DNA from 3 places in the Pseudalkalibacillus sp. NRS-1564 genome. Region 1 is predicted to be linked to each of the others. Evidence: riboswitches for the same ligand, from Rfam matches in the RefSeq annotation. Region 1 holds a riboswitch; each other region holds the start of a gene.
What was found. A riboswitch is a leader RNA that binds a small molecule or an ion and turns the genes downstream of it on or off. The one in region 1 is predicted to bind thiamine pyrophosphate.
Positions count from the first base shown of each region.

Region 1 (8,142 bases):
GGGGGAAATCGGTCATATTACATCCATCCCTGATGGTGGAGCGCAATGCAATTGTGGCAAAACAGGCTGCCTTGAAACAGTAGCCTCAGCGACTGGTGTTGTTCGTATTGCGATGGAAAAACTTATGTCGCATCAGGACAGTGTCCTATATCATATTTATCAAGAAAAGAATGAAATTACTTCTCGTGATATTTTTGAAGGCGCTGATGCCGAGGATCCATATGCTGTTGAAGTAGTGAATAATGTAACTTTCCATCTAGGACTTGCGATTGCAAACCTGGCTAATTCTTTGAATCCTTCTAAAATTGTAATAGGTGGGGGCGTATCAAAAGCAGGAGATGTACTTCTAACCCCCTTAAAAAAACAATTTGAAAAATATGCATTGCCAAGAGTTAGAGAAGGTGCGGATTTTGCAATTGCCACACTCGGCAATGATGCTGGCGTAATAGGAGGAGCGTGGCTCGTAAAAACGAAATTGATGAAATAGTCCTAGTTTTTCATGTTTCAGCCTGCTATAACAAGGGAAGAAGAGATCAGTTAAGTTAGATCTTTTCTTTTTTTATGTAAAAAAATTGCCCAAATGAAACTTTTTGTCCTTTTCATTCGTTATTACTAACAGACAGGCTGCTCAGAATCAAAATAATTGTGAAAGAAATACTAAAATAAGGACAAAAGTTAGTTGATTAAATTTCGAAAACATACTATCATTGCGATTATGTATGGTCGTAGAAAGTAATGGTAGCTTTTCCTTATATTCAACTAAGGAGGTACTAAGAAAACATGAAAAAGCTACAAAATAAGTATTCTTTTTTCCTAATCGTAGCCTTTATGCTGTGGTTAAAAACGTATTTGGTGTATGAATTTGCTTTCAACATTGAACCTGAAAATAAAATGGAAGGGTTTATTTTACTGCTAAACCCACTTAGTTCTGTATTGCTATTCCTCGGTTTTGCCCTATTTGCCTCACCAAAGTATCGCAACAGAGTACTATTGGTCATTAATTTTATTGGCTCATTTATTCTATTTGCAAACGTCGTATACTACCGTGAATTTACTGATTTTATAACAATACCATTGTTGTTTCAAACGAATAATATGGGAGAGCTCGGAAATAGTATTGCTGAACTTGTAAGCGGTTTTGATTTCTTGCTCTTTGTAGATATCATTATTCTGTCAGTTTTCCTTTTCGTAAGAAAAACGAAGGCGTACACGGTTAAGAAGAAAGAAATTGCTATTGTATTTGCTAGTGCTATAGCTCTTTTTGCTGTTAATGTTGGGCTTGCAGAAACAGAACGCCCGCAGCTCTTAACTCGTACGTTTGATCGTGAAATGCTCATAAAATATATTGGTACTTATAACTACCACGTTTATGACGCTGTTCTTCAGTCGAAAGCAAAAGCACAGCGAGCATTTGCAGATGGCAGTGAGATCGTAGATATCGAAAACTATGTAAAAGCTAACCACGTTGAGCCAGATCCTGAAATGTTTGGTAAAGCAGAAGGGAAAAACATCATCCTTGTATCGTTAGAATCCACACAGAGTTTTGTAGTGAATGAAGAAGTGGATGGAGAAGAAATTACGCCTTTCTTAAATGATCTTATAGATGAAAGTTATTATTTCCCGAATTTCTATCATCAAACAGCTCAGGGTAAAACTTCTGACTCCGAATTTATTCTTGAGAATTCATTATATGGACTCCCAAGTGGAGCTGTATTCTTTACCCATTCAGGTAACGAATACAATGCATCTCCAGAAATATTAAGTGAGGATGGATACTATAATGCTGTCTTCCACGCGAATAACAAAAGCTTCTGGAACCGTGACGTTATGTATGACTCCCTTAAATACGATAAGTTCTATGACATTAACGATTTTACAGTAACGCCCGATAATTCAATCGGATGGGGATTGAAAGATGAATATTTCTTTGATCAATCCATTAAATATTTAGAAACGCTACCGGAACCTTACTATGCTAAATACATTACATTAACGAACCACTTTCCTTTTACACTTGAATCAGAGGATGAATATATTCCAGAGTGGACTTCAGATGATGGAACTGTTAACAGATTTTTCACTACAGTTCGATATCAGGATGAAGCTCTAAAGAAATTCTTTGAGCGCATGAAAGAAGAAGGACTTTATGAAGATTCCATCTTCGTCATGTACGGTGATCACTATGGAATTTCTGAGAACCATAACAAAGCTATGGGAGAATTCTTAGGCAAAGAAATCACACCATTTGAATCCACGGAGCTTCAAAAAGTTCCACTCGTTGTTCATATTCCTGGCCAAGAAGGGGAAGTGATGGACCAGGTCGGTGGTCAAATTGATTTGAAGCCGACAATCATGCACCTGCTTGGTATTGATACGAAGGATATGATTAAATTTGGTAACGATCTTTTTGCAAAAGAACAGGATAATTTCACTATCCTTCGCGATGGAAGCTTCATTACTGAAAATAATCTATACACTAAAAATGTCTGTTATGACAAAGAAACAGGAGAAGAAACGGATAAATCAGCCTGTGAACCATACATGGAGAAGGCAAAAACTGATCTTGCCTACTCAGATAAAATCGTTTATGGAGACCTTCTACGTTTCTTAGGCAAGCATGATGAGCAACAAGAGGATACAGAAATAGAAAAATAGCATGAAAGATGCAAACCCCACCTTGGATGTTAGGTGGGGTTTTTGTATTGTAATGAATTTTTTCTGAGGCGAGCAATAAGGCTAATATGTCCTAATTATGTAGCATATGCATCACTCATTATTTCATATCATTGTAAGAAGGATATGAAATGTGGGAGGGTATGACATGAAAATTAGGGTGAAGAGTGGGGATAGCCTTTGGAAATATAGCCGAGTGTTTCAAATTCCACTTCGATTAATATTAGATAGTAATAATCTTGAGAATCCTGATCAACTTATAGTCGGAGAACAAATTCAGATCCCTGGGTTTGTCACGAAAAGTTATACCATTAAGCCAGGAGATACATTATGGAAAATAGCAGGGTGGTACGGAACACCCCTAGATGGTGTTCTTTTGCTAAACGATTCGAATCCTTTTTCGTTACAACCAGGAGAAAAAGTGAATATACCGATTCGTGTAACGTGGTCACTCATTAACCCAAATCAAAATTACGATTATCAAACCCTTGTTAATGATATTCGAAAAATACTTGCTGTTTATCCATTTATTAAACGATCCATCATTGGCGAATCTGTCATGGAAAAGCCAATCCCAGAACTAGTAGTGGGAACAGGAAAGAAAAAAGTTCATATGAATGGAGCATTTCATGCTAATGAATGGTTAACCTCAACTCTCATTATGAAATTTGTAGATGATTATTCTCGTGAATTGACGAATAGCCAGAGATTGAGCGGTGTTTACCTCCCATCTCTATATGAATCGACTTCTCTCTCTCTTGTACCCATGGTAAACCCAGATGGCGTTGATCTTGTCATTAATGGATTACCTGAAGAAGAACCTTACCGCTCATTAGCGGATCAAATTAATAATGGAAGTGAACAATTTAACAGATGGAAGGCGAACATTAGGGGAGTTGATTTAAACAATCAGTATCCTGCTAAATGGGAAATAGAAGCTGAACGAAAACCAACAAAACCTTCTCCAAGAAATTACCCGGGAAAAGCACCGCTTACAGAGCCAGAAGCAATAGCGATCGCAGACCTGACGAGAAGAAAGGAATTTGATCGTGCGCTAGCATTTCATTCTCAAGGTGAAGTGATCTTTTGGGGTTTCGAAGGACTTGAACCTCCTGAGTCAGAAATCTTAGTGAGAGAATTTTCGCGACTGAGCGGTTATCGAGCAGTTCGCTATGTTGATAGTTTCGCTGGATACAAGGATTGGTTTATTCAAGACTTTAGAAGACCGGGTTTTACCGTAGAAATTGGAAAAGGGGAAAGTCCTTTGCCTACTTCTGATTTCAACACTATTTACCAAGATACGTTAGGGATTTTCCTTTCTTCTCTGTATATGTAGGTTAGTGGCTTGTTTTTTAATCACTTCTTTGTCATAATAAACTTAATTTCATAATTCCAAAGACTAGGGGTGCCTTCATGTAAGGAAAGGCTGAGAAAAAGAAACCGTCATTTCTTTTACCCTTGAACCTGATCTGGTTGATACCAGCGTAGGGAAGTCGGTAGCAGTATTGATTACGTATTACTACCCCCATTCCTTACGCGGAATGGGGTTTTTTAGTGTGTTTTATGTTAATCGTTTTTAAGCGTTTACGGTGGTAGCTTATACTCTTGATTCTCGATTTTTAGCTCGAAGCGATTGGTTATCACAAAGCGTAATTGAGCCGAAAATCAACAAAGCTCATTAACATAGGCTTAAGGTTAAAAGGATTAGAGGAGGTAAATAATGAAGGATTTTAAATTATACGTCATTACAGGGGAAGAATTCCACCCTGATCGAGACCTAGTTGAGGTAATGGAGCAAGCGATACAAGGTGGTGCTGATATTATTCAATTGCGTGATAAGACGAATTCTAAAAAGGTTGTACTAGAAAAAGCTTTGAGATTAAAGGAGCTAACACAAAAATATGAAGTTCCCTTTATTGCGAATGATCACATTGATATTGCGCTAGCCGTTGATGCTGATGGCATTCATCTCGGTCAGGATGATTTACCTTTAGAGGTAGCAAGGAAGATTGTTGGACCTAATAAGATCATCGGTATCTCCACACATCGAATCGAAGAAGCGCGTGAAGCAGAGCAGCGTGGTGCTGATTACATCGGGGCTGGGCCAGTCTTTCCTACAAATAGCAAAAGCGATGTTGTTGATCCAGTAACAACTGACTATCTCAAAGAAGTTGCAGCAGAAATATCTATTCCGTTTGTAGCCATCGGCGGCATCAAATTGCATAATGTTTCGGACGTCCTCCATTCAGGTGCTTCTAGAGTATGTGTCATTAGTGAAGTAGTTGGTAGTGCCGATATTAAAGGCACGTGCGAAGCATTTATTCAATCCATTCAAAAAGAGGTGATTCCCAAGTGACATTACTAGTTAATGGAGAGCAGCATGATTTAGAAGTGGCAACATTGAAAGAAGTTGTTACTCATTTTGGCTTGCAAGAAGGGTTGGTTGTCACTGAAGTTAATGGAACAATTATTGATCGCTCGGAATGGATCGATACAGAAGTAAAAGAAGGAATGAAAATCGAACTTGTCCACTTTGTAGGAGGGGGTTGACCGAATGAATGATAAATTAACAATAGCCGGTAAAGAACTTTCTTCACGATTGTTTCTTGGCACGGGAAGATATCCAAATCCATATGTTCAAAATAAAGCAATTGAAGCTTCTGAAGCAGAAGTTCTCACATTTGCTATTCGAAGAGTGAATCTTACTGCACCAAATGAAGATGCGATTTTACAGCACATCGAGAATCAATCATTTCACTATTTGCCCAATACTTCCGGAGCTACGACTGCTGAAGAAGCCATTCGCATCGCTCGTTTAGCAAAAGCATCTGGCTTAAGTGATTGGATAAAAATCGAAGTTAGTCGTGATGAAAAAATGCTAATCCCTGATCCGATGGAAACTTTGAAAGCTACAGAGGTTCTTGCTAAAGAAGGTTTTGTTGTTTTACCGTATACTTCTGATGATCCAGCACTTTGCTATCGACTACAAGAAGCAGGTGCAGCGGCTGTCATGCCAGGTGGATCTCCTATTGGAACTGGTCTCGGCATCTTAAATCCATACAATATAGAACTAATTACAGAACAACTGAAGGTACCAGTCATAGTCGATGCGGGTCTTGGACATGCATCTGATGTAACACAAGCGATGGAGCTTGGGGCAGATGGAGTCCTCCTTAATACAGCCATAGCGAAAGCGAGAAACCCTGTTATGATGGCTGAGTCAGTTAAGTTGGCTATTAGAGCAGGAAGATTGTCTTACGTTGCAGGAAGGATTCCTAAAAAGAAGTACGCCACTGCAAGTAGTCCAGTACGAAATTAATAGAAGGAGGGCGATCATGGCTAACATTACGATTGTAGGAGGCGGAGTGATTGGTCTCTCCATTGCCTATGAATGCCGTACGAGGGGACATGAAACGACTGTAGTAGAAGCTCATAAGTGTGGGGGGCAAGCTTCAGGTGCAGCTGCAGGCATGCTTGCGCCTTATTCGGAAATTGAAGAAGATCCAGATGATTTTTTCAGGCTTTGCCAACATAGTTTAAAGCTTTTCCCGAAATGGCAGGAAGAAATCAAACAGAATTCAGATGTTGATTTTGAATATAGCGAGAGCGGCAGTCTTTATTGTATCTATCATGAGGCTGATCGGCTGTCTCTTGAGACAAAGCAGGCCTGGCAACGTAAGTTTAACGTCGAATCTACAATATTAAATGCTGACGAAGTAAGAGAGAAAGAGCCAGGCCTTTCTCAAGATGTTGTTGCAGCATTATGGTGTCCAGAAGAGTCACATATTTATGCTCCTGGCTACGTCTCAGCACTTTTAGATGCTTGTCGCAAGTTGGGTGTTCGGGTGATAGAGAATGCGGGAGAGGCGACGTTTGAAGAGAATAACGTTGTGGTAAAAGGTCAACGGATCGAAAGCGATCGAGTTGTTCTTGCTGCAGGAGCATGGTCTATGTACTGGGAGGAAGCACTTGGTTTGACGTTGCCCATTTATCCAATACGAGGACAAATTTGCGCATATGAAGCCCCATCTCTCAATCACATTATTTTTACAAGTCAAGGCTATCTTGTAGCGAAAGGAAATGGATCAGTTGTTGCTGGTGCTTCGGAGGACATCGCTGGTTTTGATACAGCTGTTACGGAACATGGTGTAGGAAGACTTGAGAAATGGAGTAAGCAAGTGATGCCTGCCTTACAGCAGAAAAATCCATTTCATAAGTGGGCGGGGTTAAGACCTGCTACTCAAGATGGCTTTCCTATTATCGGAAAGCTAGATCATAAACCTAAGGTTATATTAGCCACTGGTCATTATCGGAACGGAATCTTACTTAGTCCTGTTACAGCAAAGATTGTAGCTGATGAAATCGATGGAAGTGTTAGTGAAATAGGGCTCGGTCAATTTCGACCTGATCGTTTCCAGGTTATATAATGAAGGAGTGAGTTTTATGCGTAAAGCACTTACGATAGCTGGATCTGATAGTGGGGGAGGAGCTGGTATTCAGGCCGATTTAAAAACATTTCAAGAGCGTGAGGTGTTTGGGATGAGTGCCATAACGGCACTTACAGCGCAAAATACTCTAGGGGTTCACAATGTTTATCCCCAATCTATAGAAGCGGTTCAATCTCAGTTAGATGCTGTGCTATCGGATATTGGAACAGATGCTGTGAAAACTGGTATGCTTTTCTCTAGTGATATTATTTTGGGCGTTGCTAAGAAGATAAGAGAATACCAGGTGCCAAACCTTGTGATTGATCCTGTTATGATTGCAAAGGGAGGAGCATCACTCCTTCAAAAAGAGGCGATTCGTGCCATGAAGGAAGAACTCATTCCTCTTGGTACTATTATTACACCAAATATTCCTGAAGCTTCGGAGTTATTAGGTGGCGACTCAATTACTTCAGTTCGAGAAATGGAAGAAGCTGCAGCGGCATTACAACACTTTGGTGCAAAGGCTGTCCTTGTTAAAGGCGGACATATGGATGGAGAAACTTCTATAGATGTTTTGTATGCGAACCAACGTTTTTATCACTATGAGTCTAAACGAATTGATACAAAACATACTCATGGAACGGGATGTACCTTCTCTGCTTGCATCGCTGCAGAGCTTGCGAAAGGACGAACAATACAAGAGGCGGTCTCAACTGCAAAAGAATTTATTACAGAGGCCATTGCGAATTCTCTTTCTATAGGTAATGGAATTGGACCTACGAACCACTCTGCGCATAGGCAAAAGCTAATAAGTGGAATGAAACAATAGCTCTGCACTGCGCAGAGTTTTTTATTTGGGGTTGTCTTTTAGGATGAGAAGGTCGAAAATACATAAGCTATACACGAAAGGCACTTTCGTATCATAGGTCATCAATGCATGATAGAATAATGGTGTTAATTTACAGTAAGGAAAGGTCGTCTCATGAATAAAATAATTGAAGTGAAAAATGTGAATAATGAACGTGTGTCAGATATTCATTTT
Region 1 is NZ_JBITPM010000019.1:287,132-295,273, forward strand. Features, by position in the region: gene ACIFPW_RS11465 (ROK family glucokinase) at 1-487, shown strand, start outside; gene ACIFPW_RS11470 (LTA synthase family protein) at 781-2,655, shown strand; gene ACIFPW_RS11475 (M14 family metallopeptidase) at 2,822-4,009, shown strand; TPP riboswitch at 4,065-4,181, shown strand; gene thiE (thiamine phosphate synthase) at 4,394-5,029, shown strand; gene thiS (sulfur carrier protein ThiS) at 5,026-5,223, shown strand; gene ACIFPW_RS11490 (thiazole synthase) at 5,228-5,992, shown strand; gene thiO (glycine oxidase ThiO) at 6,009-7,100, shown strand; gene thiD (bifunctional hydroxymethylpyrimidine kinase/phosphomethylpyrimidine kinase) at 7,117-7,929, shown strand; gene ACIFPW_RS11505 (ABC transporter ATP-binding protein) at 8,083-8,142, shown strand, end outside.

Region 2 (8,142 bases), on a different contig from region 1:
AAAAGGTGGAGCTAACATGGACGATGAAGCATTAGATCAAAATGGGGTAAATAACAGCGTAACTCATGTTGATTTTATGATGGGTTCTGGAGAACTCGATATTGATGGTGTGAAGGAAGATGGATCTACAGAAGCGATTTTCCGTGATGGAAATTGGGCAATTGATGTGAATTAAGTAAAAAAACGCTCTATCTGGTTTAATCAGATAGAGCGTTTTTTATCTAGTTTAACCTGTTGAAAATTGAAAGTCTTATGAAGATCTTTCTATAATAAAGAAAAACAGTGAGTGGTGATATATGATGGGAACTGTTGAGAAGCTATCTGGCATTCGTTTGAAAAATTACCTTGATTTTCGTAAAGCTCCATTAGATTTCTTATTGAAGACGAGGGAAGTAGCTGATTTTGTAGAATTAGGAGCTTCCTCTTTTGTTGTTCATCAACCAGAGGCGATTAAGCAAATACTAGTTACAAACGCAGCATCTTTTCATAAAGGAAACTCCGCTTCATTACTCAGTCAAACGATCGGAAGAGGCTTGCTTACTTCTGAAGGGCAAACTCATGAACGCCAACGAAGATTGATTATGCCTGCTTTTCATAAAGAGAAAATGGCGCAATATGTAGAAATTATTCTAGGTGAAACAAATCAGTTTATCAAAGAATGGAATGACGGAGATGTTATCTGTATTAGCTCCGAGATGATGAAGTTAACATTACGAATTATTACGAAAACAATGTTTGGACAAGATGTCTCAAAACCAGAAAGTGCTAAGCTAGTTAAAGCAGTAACCCATATTATTGAAAAATCAGCCGGGGATTTATTCTTACCTTTTCCTATTCCATCGTTTATTCCTTCAGAACGTAATAGACGCTACCAAGCTGGGAAAGAGCGATTAAACGAATTGGCTGATCAACTTATTGTCCAGACTCCAAAAGGTGATCATTTATTAGCTCTCCTTCAAGAAACCACGTATTCAGATGGCTCGCAGATTTCAAGAGAAGAAATAAGAAGTCAGATTTTGACGATGTTAATCGCAGGACATGAAACAACAGCCAATGTCATGTCATGGATGTGGTATGAACTCTCTGTACATTCCGAATTAGAAAAACAATTAGTGACTGAATGGCGCTCTATAAACGATCACGACCTTAAGAATCGACCATTAACAGACCAGTTTTTTAAAGAAACTTTAAGACTTTATCCTGCAGCATGGGTATTATTAAGAGAAGCGTTAGAACCTGTTGAGATAATGGGCCATCCGTTCAAATCTGGATCGTCGTTTTTAATCAGTCCTTATATCATGCATCGTAATCCTGCTTTTTTTGAAAACCCCGAGCAGTTCTCTATTGATCGAATGAAAAGAAAACAAGTTCCGTTCACATACATCCCGTTTGGCGGCGGTCCGAGAAGCTGTATTGGTAGTCAGTTTGCAACATATGAGGCTCAACTCATTTTCGCTACAATTGGAGAAAGGTTTCACCTTCAACAGGCTTCGAGCGATCAACGAGTGGAAGCCGAGCCGCTTGTTTCTTTACGAATTAAGAATGGGCTATTAATGAATGTGCATAAACGAAAATATTAGGTGATAAGATGAATGAAATGATTAATGTGTCCGTTCGACCTCTTGTCGAGTATGCGTTTCGAAGGGGAAGTATCGATGCTCGTTTCCGTACAGCCACAACGATGACGGAAGGAACTCGATTGCACCAGATGATTCAGAAGACTTATGGAGAACATGACAAAAAAGAAGTACCGTTTGAAACAAACTTGATTTATGAAGAGATGACTTTTCATATTGAAGGTCGATGTGATGGCTTACTTAAAAACGATGAACAATTTATTATCGATGAGATTAAATCCACGTCACTCCCGCTTACTGAAGTGGATGAGGGGACACACCCAGTTTATTGGGCGCAAGTGAAATGTTATGGATACATGGCTGTTGAGGAATACAACTTAGAGAAAATCACGATTCAGTTAACATATATCCAGTCAGAAACAAATGAGATTATACGATATCAACAGGAAACAACAGCCTCTGAGTTAAATGAGTTTATGAAATGGGTTGTCGAACAGTATGCTCCATTTGCCAGGTGGAAGCAAAAGCATCTAACCATGCGTGATGAGAGCAGCAAAGCACTCACTTTTCCTTTTGATTCCTATCGAGAAGGTCAGCGGAAGTTAGCAGCAAGCGTCTATAAAACAGTTCAAGATGAAGCGACGTTGTTCGCTACGGCGCCCACAGGAATAGGAAAAACGATTAGTACGCTATTTCCAGTTGTTAAAGCAATGGGAGAAGGCTATGGTAATAAAATTTTCTATCTTACAGCCAAAACGATAACGAGAGAAACCGCTCAAGAAGCTTTTGAATTAATGGAAACGAAAGGACTACATGCTTCATTAGTGACCATTACCGCAAGAGATAAAATTTGCTTCAAGGAAAAAACCATTTGCGAGAAAGAGTATTGTGAATATGCCAATGGCTATTACGATCGAATTAATGATGGAATGCTTGATATTTTGCATCATGAGACGCGTATCACTCGAGAGGTTATTGAAAAATATGCTCATAAGCACCGACTATGCCCGTTTGAGCTATCTCTAGATTTGTCTTACATGGCTGATGCGGTTATATGCGATTACAATTACTTATTTGATCCTCGCGTTTCTTTAAAGCGACTTATTGAGGAGCAAAAGAAACAAACGACGGTTCTTATAGATGAGGCGCATAATCTCGTTGATCGGGCGAGAGAAATGTATTCTGCCGAATTAATGAAGTCACCTTTTCTTGAGTTGAAGCGGAATTACAAAAGACAAAATAGCGAAGTATCGAGCGCAGCAGCATCGATAAATAACACGTTTATTACGTACAGAAAATCGACGCAGAATGGTTCGCTAGTTCTATCCGAAATTGATGAAGAGCTTATTGTTCAGCTTGATACGTTTGTGCAAGTGAGTGAAGTCGAGTTGCTTCAGGAAGGAAGCGATGAGCTTCTACTTGAAACGTATTTTTTAGCACAGAACTTTATTCGGATTGCCAAACTTTATGATCAGCGATATATGACGTATGTAGAGGCAGGAAAGTCCGAGGTGAAAATCAAGCTCTTTTGTTTCGATCCTTCACATCTCCTTCAAAAGATGCGGAAAGGGTTTCGATCGAATGTTTTTTTCTCAGCTACTTTTACACCTTTCTCATATTATCAAAACATGCTAGGTTGGAAAGAAGAAGATTACGCTGTGAAAATACCTTCTCCTTTTCCACGTGAACATGCGAATATTTATATTGCTCCACTTTCGACGAAGTACCGCGATCGTGAGCGCAAACTACCAAGACTGGTTACACTTCTTCAAAAAGTGCTTCATGAAAAACCCGGTAATTACTTGTTCTTTTTCCCATCATATGGCTATATGGAACAAGTTTTTGAGGCGTTCACTTCTCCAGACGAAGTGGAAACGATCATTCAACAAAGCGGGATGACGGAAGAAGAAAGAGAGTCGTTTTTAAAAAAATTCACATCTAATCGAAAGGGTAGCTTAGTTGGGTTTGCTGTTGTAGGTGGCATCTTCTCAGAAGGGATAGACTTAAAAGGGAATCGTCTTACAGGAGTGGTGGTCGTTGGAGTAGGGCTCCCTAATTTTGATACCGAGCGGCAGCTAATGAAATCTTACTTTGATCAAGCTGGAAGAAATGGTTTTGAGTATACTTACGTTTATCCAGGCATGAACCGTGTTCAACAAGCAGGCGGTCGACTCATTCGAACAGAAACCGATCGAGGTCTTTTATTACTAATTGATAGTCGTTATTTAGAAAAACGCTACCAGCAATTACTACCGTATGAGTGGCAACACTTTGAACTAATTCAGGTACCATAGGTCTTTACTAGGGTTTTGGATTGCTATCTTACCACTATTCATTTACTAAAATTCCCCCTCTTAAAAAGTGGGGGAATTTTTCTTTACTCATCTCCACATTGCTTCGGAATAACTCATTTTCCAAAACATATAGTCATACCTTGTTGTGTTTAGTAAAATTACTTCTAGATCGGTGAGTTCTTCTTCAGATAGGTTGAAGTTTTTCATGTAAATGCTCACTAAAGCTCATGTTAATCCGCTCCCTTTTTTGTATTTACCCAATCAAGAATAAAGTGCATCATCGATTGTGTATAATTGATTAGCTGATGGATAGATACATATTCGTTTGTTGAGTGAGCTTGTGCTAGCTTTCCGGGACCATAGATGACGGTTGGTATTCCAGCATCACCGAGCCAACCGCCGTCTGTCACAGTTTGAGAAGTACCTATTTCAGGTCGACGAAAATGAATATGCTCATGCAAATCTGATAACAACTTGACAGCGGGATGATGTTGGTCAACTTCTAAAGAAGGGAAGATCTCTCCCTTGTCGATCATCATAGAAGTGCCACCCCACTGAAACGTCGGTGGGTGGTCTCTAAGCCAGATATCTGCATTCGCAGTTAATCTGATATGATCCTCAATTTCATCCATAACGTCTTGATAAGTTTCATTTGGATAGTAATGAACGGTAATCCATAACTTGCATTCGTCTGCAATGAATGCAGCATGCCGACCACCTTCGATAACGGCCGGATTAATTGTTGTCATTCCTGGTTTCACACCAGGGTAGCTTTTTACGATGGACCAATGCCGCTCTAGATCCTGTAATGCTTGGATAATTTTCATCATTTTTTCGATGGCACTAGCCCCGTGAAGCCCACCACCTGAATGAATCATATTTTGGCGCAGTGCATCATGGTGTGTCTTTGAATCTTTTACTGTGATCCAACCAGTGACCACGCCCCCTTGTCCCTCTATTCTCAAATCACTCGTATCCGCTACTACGGCGAAATCAGCGGTATAACCCCGCTCGCAACACTGTGATGTACCCGCTTCTCCAATTTCTTCTCCAGTAACCGATTGAAAAAGAACTTTCCCCTTAAGAGGAAGATTGTTTTCTTTTAATAGTTTAAGTGCGAATAAGTTAGCTGCAATACCTGCTTTCATATCTGCGGCACCTCTGCCGTATACCTTATTATCTGATATTGTGGGTTCAAAAGGAGGAAAACTCCAATTTTCATCTTCACCCACTTCTGCCACATCAACGTGTCCATTTAAAATCAAACTTTGGTATTCTGTTACTTCTTCATTAAGAATTCCTACAATGATTGGATCACCAGGATGCATATCCCACTTGTCAATCTTGAACCCGATGTCAGTGAGGTAGGACGCAATGAAGTCTTGAATTTCCTGGGTATTTCTGGCTGGTGGGGCTGGGGTTGCGTATTGGATTAACTGATTTGTAAGATTGATTAATTCTTGTTTTCTCTCGTCTACTAGATTAAAGATTTCTTTCTTTACCATCACACCACATCCTTTTTAGCTTATATTGTTGGTATTTCTCACCTTTAAACAAAAGGAAAACCAACAAAACCCATGCATATAGACCTGAATTTAAAAAAGCATCGCTCCTATAAAAGAAGCGATGCATACTAGACAGAGTAGACCTGTCACAATTACATACACTTCTTTCCTACGCCAGTATTATCCGGATCAGGTAGTGAGGGTCGAGACAAATGTCCCTCTCAGCTGATTTCGCAGCACCCCTAGAAGTATTCGATTGAATTAATTTAACAATAGCTTACTTGTGAATCATTTACAATTATGGAACATTACATTTTCGAGTCATTCTTTTCATTATGGTTTAGTATTAACCTAGGAAGGAAATAGTCATCAAGGAAATCGAACGTATTAAGGAGATCATCTATGAATTTAATATTTACAATTCTACTATTTATTCTAGCTGCGATTGCCACCTATTTCGTTGCTACTCGACTTGCTATGTATGGTGATGCCATTAGTGAGAAAACAAAAACGTCTTCAGCGTTTATGGGAATTATCATTGGTGCTGCTATATCATTGCCCGAACTAACATCAAGCGTGACCGCAATTGCTATTGATAGTCCAGATCTTGCAATCGGGAATTTGCTTGGGAGTAATTTATTTAATCTATTAGCCCTTGCCGTTCTTGATATGGTCTACCGTCGCGAACAGATTATGGGACAAACAGATGTAGGAAGTAAGCTATACATCTATCTTGTTATCGTGATGACGTTAATCGTTGTAGGAGGTTTATCCTTAACACTACCAGCGAGCATTTATCATATCGGATATAGTTCGATCATTCTTGTTCTTGTGTATTTTGCTGGTGTGAAATGGATTAACAAATTAACAGAAGAGAAAGTGAAACGAAGAAGTCGAAAGAATGAAAAATACGGTGAGTTTTCATACCAAAAAGTTCTAACGATGTTCATCTTATCCGCTGTCGGTATTATGATTGTCGGAACGGTGTTAACATTAACTGCCGATCGAATTGCGGAAAGCACAGGATTAGGAGCTTCATTTGTTGGATCTTTCCTTGTAGGAGCGAGTACTTCTTTGCCTGATGCTGTAAGTGTTGCAACAGCGTTGAAACTTAAGAATTACAGTATGGGAATAACCTCGCTTCTAGGAAGTAACGCCTTTAATATCATGCTACTTTCGTTTACAGATGCTATTTATCTTAAAACAAACTTATTTAGGCATGCTAGCATGTCTAATATTGTGACAACTGTATCATCAATTGTGGTGGTGCTCGTCATTTTATATAGTATTACAAGAAAACAAAAACGTAGCACGCTTTTTTATATGGTGCCATCCACTTTAATTGTCTTGATCTATTTTGTCGCTACGTATTTCGTCTATCAGATGAAGTAAGTTGCAGAGAGTTAATACTCTCTGCAACTTTTTTTCTTATCTAGAATACTCGATGTGACGGAGATGGTAACGCTACCGAAAAATAGTCCGAAAATAATCGCAAGTTTTAAGTTAAATACACCGTGGAATCCCCTGTGATAGATTAATTTATGGAGGTAAGATCAATGTCAAAAGGGAAAAGTATTCATGCGTTAATTATTTTATTATTTACCCAGTTCGTTTCTGGAGGGGTGACGAATACAAAGGGGATTGTACTTGATAAAGTTGAAACGGATATTGGACTTGATATGAGCCAATTCGGATTAGTTGTCTTGATATTCCAACTAGGCTTTACGCTCGCGAGTTTGATTTTCGGTTATTTAACAGATAAAAAAGGGTTAAGAATAATGGTGATCTTTGCAACGATTGTCATGGGACTTGGTTTTGCAGGTACCGGATTTGCACCGAACATTACATTCTTCTTAGGTTTCTATATGTTAATTGGGTTCGGGCTTGGAGCACTTGGTGTTGCTTCCAATGCGATTGTACCGGCTGCATATCCAGAGAAACAAAATCAAATGTTCAATTTAGCGATGGGGATCTATGGACTTGGGATGATTGTCTTTCCACAAATCCTTAACTACATGTTCCAATTTGCATCATGGCGATATTTCTATCTGGCTATTGCCATCTTAAATATTCTCGTTATTTTTTATGTCACATCGGTTAAATTCCCTGATGGTAAAGCAGAAAAAATCAATTTAAAAGCATTTATACCAATGTTAAAAGATGCACAAATGATTTTCTTAATGTTCTTCTTAATTTTCGAAGTATCTGCAGAAGTTTCGTTTACTAATTTCTTCCCGCCTTACTTAAAATCTCTTGAGTTAGGAGGAATATCTACCGAAGCAAAATCGGATATGGTCGCAACGATTCTATCACTCTTCTCAGTATTCTTTATGATTGGGCGCCTAGGAGTGGCTTATCTTGCGAATAAAATCAACGAGCGATTGATTATGATTTCTTTCTCATTAGGATCCGTCATTATCGTAGCAATCAGCTTCTTCTTTGCGAACCAGGTACCTTATTTATTTGCTGGAGCTGGGCTTTTCTTCTCTACATTATTTCCAACCGCTACGGCATTTGGAACGACAATTTCAAAAAATCCAGGTACTGCACTAGGTCTAATCTATGTAGCATCTGGTATTGGTGGTGGTATCGCAGGATACATCATTGGGATTGTTTCAGAAGCTTTCGGAGAGAAAGGTGGATTTGGTCTCGTCATTGTTTTCCTTGCATTAATGTTTATCGTTTCTCTATTCTTAAATTCAAATAAGACAAAGCAAACTGCAAGTGAATAATACTCACACGTAAAAAAAGCCGCCGGTATAACTA
Region 2 is NZ_JBITPM010000031.1:48,840-56,981, reverse strand. Features, by position in the region: gene ACIFPW_RS14910 (aminopeptidase) at 1-175, shown strand, start outside; gene ACIFPW_RS14905 (cytochrome P450) at 300-1,580, shown strand; gene ACIFPW_RS14900 (ATP-dependent DNA helicase) at 1,589-3,871, shown strand; partial or broken gene ACIFPW_RS14895 (thiaminase II) at 3,959-4,060, opposite strand; gene ACIFPW_RS14890 (acetylornithine deacetylase) at 4,102-5,376, opposite strand; TPP riboswitch at 5,526-5,630, opposite strand; gene ACIFPW_RS14885 (sodium:calcium antiporter) at 5,779-6,768, shown strand; gene ACIFPW_RS14880 (MFS transporter) at 6,933-8,108, shown strand.
Region 2: linked by a shared signal. The riboswitch ahead of ACIFPW_RS14890 (acetylornithine deacetylase) and the one ahead of thiE (thiamine phosphate synthase) in region 1 are both predicted to bind thiamine pyrophosphate.

Region 3 (8,142 bases), on a different contig from region 1:
CTCTTCCATTCTCAGAAGCTCTCGATCAGCAGTTAGCTTACCCTCTTCAATGATCCACTCTCTCGTCCCATAATTTTGAACAATCTTCTCATCATGCGTCACCATAATAATGAGCATTCCATCTGACCTTAACTGTTCAAATAAAGCTAGCAACTTAAACGTATTACTTGCATCTTGACCAAATGTTGGTTCGTCTAACAAAAGAATCGGTTGAGAACCAAACATGGCCGTTCCTACGCTTAACCTTCTTTTTTGACCCGTAGAAAGCTGGTACGGATGAAGAGTTCGCACTTGCTTAAGATCATATGCTTCAAGCCACTGCCCTACTTTTTGATCTACTTCCGCGTCTTCCATCATTTCAAGGGAATAAGCAAGTTCATCATAGACAGAATTCGTGACAAATTGAAATTCTGGATTTTGAAAAACAAAAGCTAGCTGCTCACGGGAAGCTTTGATCGATTTTAATTCCTGATTCTTTACTCTCTTTTTACCAGTCGTTTTCATCACGTTCATTAAACTTAAAAGAAAGGAGCTTTTACCTGCTCCATTCTTTCCGGTAACCACAATCCATTCTCCTTCATGAGCTGACCCATTATGCACTTCAATTTTTGGGATTTTGCCTCGATACCCTTTTAACTGTTTAATCTCAAGAATTTCTTCCCCTTTAACATACGGTGCAGGAAGTTTTTTTTATTTGTATGTTCTTCCCATACGCCCGGATACCAGATCCCATATTCCTTCATCTTATGTTTATAAAAGGAGAAGACACTTTGTGGGTCAGCATCTGCAATAATCCTTCCCTCTGAATCAAAAAGGACGATGCGATCAACAAAATCAATTACTTCATCAATCTTATGCTCAACGATAATCATTGTTTGTGTAGCATTAAGTTGTTTAATTGTTTTCCATACGTCAGAGGTACCTGCAGGATCAAGTAACGCGGTCGGTTCATCCAAAAAGATTACATCTGGCTCAAGTGCAAGCATGGAGGCAATGGCTAGTCGCTGTTTCATCCCTTGTGAAAGTGAACTAATCTCAATATGCGGATCCTTAAAGGAAAGACCTACCTTTTCAAGATAATGACGAATTAACCCTTCCATTTCAGGTTGCGGGACAGCACGATTTTCCAATACGAATGCCATCTCTTCATCCACATATGGCATGCAAAACTGAGAATCAGGATCTTGAAATACAACGCCTGAAGATGCTGGTATACTTTTGGCATCTGCCTTCATAGGCACTGGAACGGCATTTGGAATTAAACCAGATAATATCTGAAGAAGAGTTGATTTACCACAACCGCTCGGACCAAGAAATAAGACCTTTTCCCCTCCTGCAATCTCAAGAGATAACCGATTAAATAGCAGTGTGTCCGCTCCCGCATATTTTACACGAAGGTTTGATACACCTACTTTCATATAACCACTCCTTACTGATCTAACGCCTTATAATCCTCATCACTTGCTGGTCTAACTAAGCTAGTAACACCCGTTTTCTCTAGAGCTTCTACAAGGAAATAAGCAAGTAGTCCAGCTAACAGGAAACCACCTATTAACCTAGCACCAATGAGAAGAAGTAAATTCCATAGAGCAAGGTCCATCACATACCCATAGGCAGCATCCATGACAATGGAGCCTACTGCAGCAGCAATCCCTCCAAGCGCCGCAACAAATGCGGTGTATCGTTTATAGCCAAATAAAGCAAACATTAATTCCGTTCCTAATCCTTGAACAATTCCATATAGAAGAACGGACAATCCATATTCAGAACCAACAAGAAATTCACCAGAAGCTGCAGCCGTTTCTGCAAGTAGTGCCACACCGGGCTTACGAAGAAGAAGCACTGCTACTGTACCCGCAATAAACCACATCCCGTAAATCACATCACCAATATGGAGACCAAATGGTTTAAAGATGTTATAGACCGGTCCCCACAGTTTATAAATAATCCCAAAAACAAGGGCAATCACGATCGTAATCAAAATGTCCGATAGTTTTAGTCGTTTCATACGCGCTCACCTTTTTGGAGGGAGACAGGCCACTCTTCTACTTGATAAGCCATTTCCCAGAAACCATATTCCAACTGACAGCTAAGAATGAAATAGTCCTTGATTCGCTTCAATTCTCTTTCAGGTGCCGTCTCAGCCCACTGATCGAGGATTTTTCTTAGTTGATCCGTCACAGGTTCCATTGACTTCTCTCCGTAAAACGTAATCCAATCATAAAAAGGATGATCTTCTTTAGGATTAACCTCTTCCATTAAACGCTGACCAATCTCCAGGTATGTCCATGGGCATGGCAGAAGGGCTGCAACGATTTCTCCGAGCGTACCTGAATGAGCAGCGTCAAGCATATGCCTCGTATAATGATGTGCCGTCGGGGCGAGGGGATAGCCTTGCAGCTCTTCATAAGTGACGCCTGCAGCTCGACACAAATTATTATGAGGATGAACCTCACTATGGAGTACAAATGATATTTGTTCAGTGAAAAGTGCCATCTCTTCTCGGTTTTCACATTTTGATAGCGCAATGCCATAGATTCGAACAAATGTATTCAAATATTCAAAGTCCTGCTTTACATAGTGAACAAGCTGTTCCTTCTCTAACTTTCCCTCCGCAATTCCTCTCACAAATGGATGATTAAAGATCGCTCCAAAAATTGGTGCTGCTTCCTCTCTTAACTGTTCAGTAAATGACATAAAAAAACTCCTCTCCGCTTTTCATCCAACTGATGAAGAGGAAAGGAGCTTGAATGCCGTTGTTCCGTCATTTTTGGAGATTTAGAAATACTTGTAAGCATTCCTTACTTCTACACGTTTAGGAAATCAAAACGTATAAAAGCCGCTCCAAAAATGGAGCGGCTGCGGTGGCATCCGTCTCCACTTTCCTCCGCTGGCGCTAACCAGATCAGGTTCAAAGGGTCCAGGACATCCTGTCTCAGTCATATAAATGACTCCCCTAGTGGATATATAAAAAGCTTTTTTGAATGTTAGTTTGATAACTATTAAGCTACTCTTCTTTCACACCTTTGTCAACCATTACTGGAAGTTCAATTACAAAAGTTGTTTGTTCTGGATTTGATCGCACTGAAATAACACCTTCGTGCTTTTCAATAATTTGCTTGCAAACAGACAATCCAAGACCTGTTCCGAGTTTTTTTGTACTAATGAACGGTTGAAAGATACTTTCAACAAGATGCGATGAAATTTGCCGGCCATTATTGGAAATTTCAATCGTAATCCGTCCATGGTTTTCTTTTGCTCTCAGCTCAATTTTTCGATGATCGATTTTATTTTCATTTAACTCTTCAATCGAGTTAATCATAATATTAAGAATGACTTGTTTAATTTGTTCTTCTACACCGAACAGTGGAATGTCTGGAGTAATGGCTGTTTCCACTTCTATATTTGATTCTAGTAGTCTTGGATAAAGAATTTCAATGGTATATCTTAATAATCCACTTAAATTTAATGATAGAGGACGATCGTCGCTCCCACGCATTTTTGATAAGAAAAGAAATTGACTTACCTTCTCTTCTAGACTTTTCATTTCGCTATTGAGGATTTCGAAATAGTGTTTCTCGATCGAATTATTAGCATCACTATCATCTTCTAATAATTTCAAAAATCCTTTAATGGAGGTAAGAGGATTGCGAAATTCATGAGCAAAGCTCGCACCTAGCTGACCAAGAATGGTTAAACGATCACTATGCATTTCCTGTATAAACTTATTTTTATCATGAATGATATTATCTTTCACCTTCGTGTATTCCGTTACTGAATGATACGAATAGGCATTAAAGTAATTATTAATGATTTGAAGACCTTTCGACAGTTCGTCTCTATCAAATGATGATTCGTTTAAGACAGAGATCACAACCGATCTCCCAAAATTAATATTCGCAATAAACTCTCCGATATTAACATTTGCTTCAATTCGCTCATTGGCAATTTTCTTAGTTAATGTCATAATCCAACTTTCATCCTGAAGGCGAATATAACGAGAGATAAGTTCAACCGTTCGTTTCCCATTCTTAATGATTTCTTCATAATAAGGATCCTCTTGAGAAATTTTTGCGCCAAGCAGCCACTTTTCTACAATTTCGGGCTGACTTTGTTCCAAAAACGACGCAAACCGTTCTTCAAATTCAGATTCTCTTAAATCAAAATTCATACCTCTCGCCTCACAAACTACATTATAGGTTTGTTTCATTTTATCATGTAATGCAAATGTCATCATTATATTCTCAGACTTAGGTTTAGAAATTCTCCCGATTGGCAATTCCTTACATATATAATTTGAAAGGAGTTATCCCATGCGACCAGATTTTAGACAGACGGATGGACAACCACCACAACATCAAAATCATCAGCCAGGATCTCAGCAAGAAATGGATCCAAAGCCCATAATGGATGACCGGGATTATAAAGGATCAGGAAAATTAACGAATAAAGTCGCTCTCATCACTGGAGGAGATAGTGGGATAGGTGAAGCCGTTGCGATTGCTTATGCAAAAGAAGGAGCAAAAATCGCCATTGTTTATCTTGACGAACATGAAGATGCGCAACATACGCAACAAAAAATCGAAGAAATCGGAAGCGAATGTTTATTGTTGCCGGGAGACATTGGGAGTGAAAGCTTTGCTTACGATGTGATTAAACAGGTGATTGATCATTTCGGACAGCTCGATATTTTAATTAATAATGCAGCAGAACAGCACCCCCAACAGGGAATAGAAGAAATTAGTGCAGAACAGCTCGAAAAAACATTCCGAACCAACGTTTTTGCCATGTTTCACCTGACGAAAGCCGCTCTTCCCCATCTTAAAAAAGGAAGTGCAATCATTAACACATCCTCTGTAACCGCATATGAAGGCAATGATCAGCTGATCGATTACTCTAGTACAAAAGGTGCAATCACAACGTTCACAAGGAGTCTCGCAAAGTCGCTCGTTGGAAAAGGTATTCGTGTCAACAGCGTTGCACCTGGTCCTATTTGGACACCGCTTATCCCTTCCACCTTCTCAGCAGAAAAAGTGAAAAACTTTGGAACGAATACACCGATGGGAAGACCGGGTCAGCCAGAGGAATTGGCTGTGGCTTACGTCCTTCTTGGGTCGGACGGATCTTCTTATATGACTGGTCAAACCATTCACATTAATGGTGGACAGTTCTTAACATCTTAAAACCTCCTTTGGGAGGTTTTTTATATTATTTACTCTATAAAAAATGATTTTTAAGATTCAATTGGACAAGAGTTTATACGTCATTTTACTGCATTCATATAGTATAGAGAAAACAATTTTAGACTATATTTGAACACGTATGTTCAATAGGGGTTGTCATTATGGCTTTTATTAATCGATACTCCACCCGAACGTGTGGAGCCATGACATTTACAGGAAATACATTAGGATTAAGTCAGTTACTAAATGCTAACCAGGCAGGTACTCAAGGAAGTATCGGAGCATTTATTACAACCGATACAACACTTCAAGTGCCAACTTTTCCTCCAGGAACTACTCTTGATTATACCTTAAATAACTCAGAGGCTAATCTCGTATTACCAGCTGGAAGCACCGTTTTATATGCTGAATTAATCTGGGGAGGGAATTACCTTTCAGTAAACGAAGACATTACATCTGAAATTAATAATTCTGTTACCTTCACTGATCCAAATGGGACTGACTTCACAATTAGTCCCGATCCAACAACTAGTAATGAACCTACATTTACTTTTGGACCAAACACGAGAGGATTTTACATGCGTTCCAATGATGTTACATCAATTGTTCAAGCAGCTGGTGCTGGTACATACACCACTGGTGGCGTACCAGGACTGCTTGATCCTCTTCAAGCTTCCACAGCTGATACGAACCATGCAGGGTGGACGCTAGCCGTTGTTTATGCGAATAGTTCATTACCAAACCGATCTTTGAATTTATTTGTAGGCGCCGATGGGATTGTAATTAACCCAGCGAATCCAACTATTGATATTCCCATTTCAGGTTTTATGACTCCTCCTTCAGGAACAGTAGATGCTCGTTTACTCATCTCAGCTCAAGAAGGGGACGCGAATATAGGAGGAGATCAGGCTCTCTTTGGACCCGATGCAGGTACATTAACCCTTCTCTCAGGACCAAATAACCCAGTAGGAAACTTTTTTGGCTCTCAAATTAATGATGATTCGGGAAATCTTGATACGAGTGGTACATTTGGTAACCGGAACCAGGATCCTTTTACATTAACGAATATTGTTGCTGGAAGACAGGGATGGGATATTACAAACGTCAGTGGGTCTGGCCTATTACCAAACAACCAATCCACGGCTGTTTTTCGCTTCACGTCGTCAGGCGATGCTTATATGCCAAATGCGCTTGGCGTCCAAATTGACGAAGGTGATGCAATATTAGATATTGTGAAGACAGTTGATAAACCGTTCTCGTCTTACGGAGACGTTCTCTCATATACAATCACCATTACTAACAATGGTGTGGTTCCAGCAATTAACGTGATCTTTAGCGATAGCATTCCACCAGGCACGCTTTTTGTTGAGAACAGCTTGTATATTGATGGGGTTCAGTATCCAGGGATCAATCCACAATACGGTGTTGAACTCGATGATATTGACGTGGGTGATAGTGTAACGATTTTCTTCCAAATCATCGTCAAAAGATGTGATTGTTTTGTTAGTAATATCACTGAAGTAGAGTTTAGTTGTGGGAAAATTGCAATGAGTAACCAGGCTCTATCAACCGTATGTTAACCAATAATAAAAAATCGCAGAGCATCAGCTTTGCGATTTTTTTAATTTATTCTACTCTGATTATAGTAAGAGAAGCTCCTACACCGGAAGCTAAGACAATTAAACTAATCAGTCCAAAAAGCTGAAGAGAAATGACATCTCCTGCAGACAATGAAACAATGGCTTCTGCGCTAAAGTTAGTGACTGCAACAACAGGTGAAATAACTGTTTGACTTAATTGAACCCCATTAACCATTAGCCTAGAACTTATCAGAGTTGCTGCTGTAGTATTTATATGATAAGAAAGGAGATACCTTCCCGTTTCTTGAACTGTAAAAAAAGTGTTTGTCCCATCTACCGTTATAGTTGTTGGTAAACTCTGGGCATCTGGAAGAGAAATATTTGTCCCTCCAACTATCGCATTAATATTAGCATTTGACGTGTTCGCAGCAAATCCTGAAGTGGCTGTAACTGATGGTCCCGGCGGCCCTGGTGGACCAGGGATTCCTTGCGCCCCCTGTCTAGCAAATACTCCTCCAGGATAACTTCCTCCACAACCTCCACAACCTGAACAACTCATGAAAATCACCTACTTTGGAGAATTTGTATTTACTATAGTAAACGCAATACTTGATGGATTTGGAACGGCTGATGACGGCTTGTTCAAAGTTTATATGTATTTTATTAAAATTCCCCAAAATAAATAGCCACCTTCGTGGCTATTTCATACGCTCATTCTGATTAATCGTTCTCACTGTCCAGCGCTCTACAACCTTGTGTGGTACACAAACACGTTTGTTTCCTGACTCAGGATCACTAATTTTCTCTAGCAAACAGTTCACCGCCTGATAACCTAGTTGGAAAATATTAATATCAACAGAAGTAAGCGGCGGACTGGCGTATTCAGCGAGCATCACATTATTGAAACTAATGACGGAAACATCTTCAGGAACAGAAAGACCCATCTCATCTAGCTTGCTCATGATACCAAGGGCCATGAGATCATCTGCAACAACTAGCGCGGTTGGAGGATTTTCTAACGAAAATAATGCCATTACCGCTTCCTGTCCGCCTTCTTTTAGAAACTCCACATGAACAACATAATCGTCCTGGAGTGGAATTTCCGCTTCCTGTAGGGCTTTTTCATAACCGTGTAACCGCTCCACAGTTACGACTAGATCTAAATTCCCTCCTACAAATGCGATTCGTTCATGACCTTTGCCGATAAAATGCTCGGTTACATCTTTTGCCGCGCTAAAGTTATCATTATCGACATGAGTGATTGAATCTGGATTCACTAGTGGCTTCCCAATAACGGTAAATGGAAAATTTTGTTCCTGTAAAAACGTCATGATTTTATCGTCGATTCTTGAATAAAGCATTACTATACCGTCCACTCT
Region 3 is NZ_JBITPM010000042.1:8,356-16,497, reverse strand. Features, by position in the region: gene ACIFPW_RS19245 (ABC transporter ATP-binding protein) at 1-564, opposite strand, end outside; gene ACIFPW_RS19240 (energy-coupling factor ABC transporter ATP-binding protein) at 633-1,418, opposite strand; gene ACIFPW_RS19235 (ECF transporter S component) at 1,430-2,008, opposite strand; gene tenA (thiaminase II) at 2,005-2,697, opposite strand; TPP riboswitch at 2,866-2,968, opposite strand; gene ACIFPW_RS19225 (histidine kinase N-terminal domain-containing protein) at 3,008-4,171, opposite strand; gene ACIFPW_RS19220 (SDR family oxidoreductase) at 4,314-5,183, shown strand; gene ACIFPW_RS19215 (DUF11 domain-containing protein) at 5,345-6,763, shown strand; gene ACIFPW_RS19210 (BclA C-terminal domain-containing protein) at 6,810-7,322, opposite strand; gene ACIFPW_RS19205 (LacI family DNA-binding transcriptional regulator) at 7,462-8,142, opposite strand, start outside.
Region 3: linked by a shared signal. The riboswitch ahead of tenA (thiaminase II) and the one ahead of thiE (thiamine phosphate synthase) in region 1 are both predicted to bind thiamine pyrophosphate.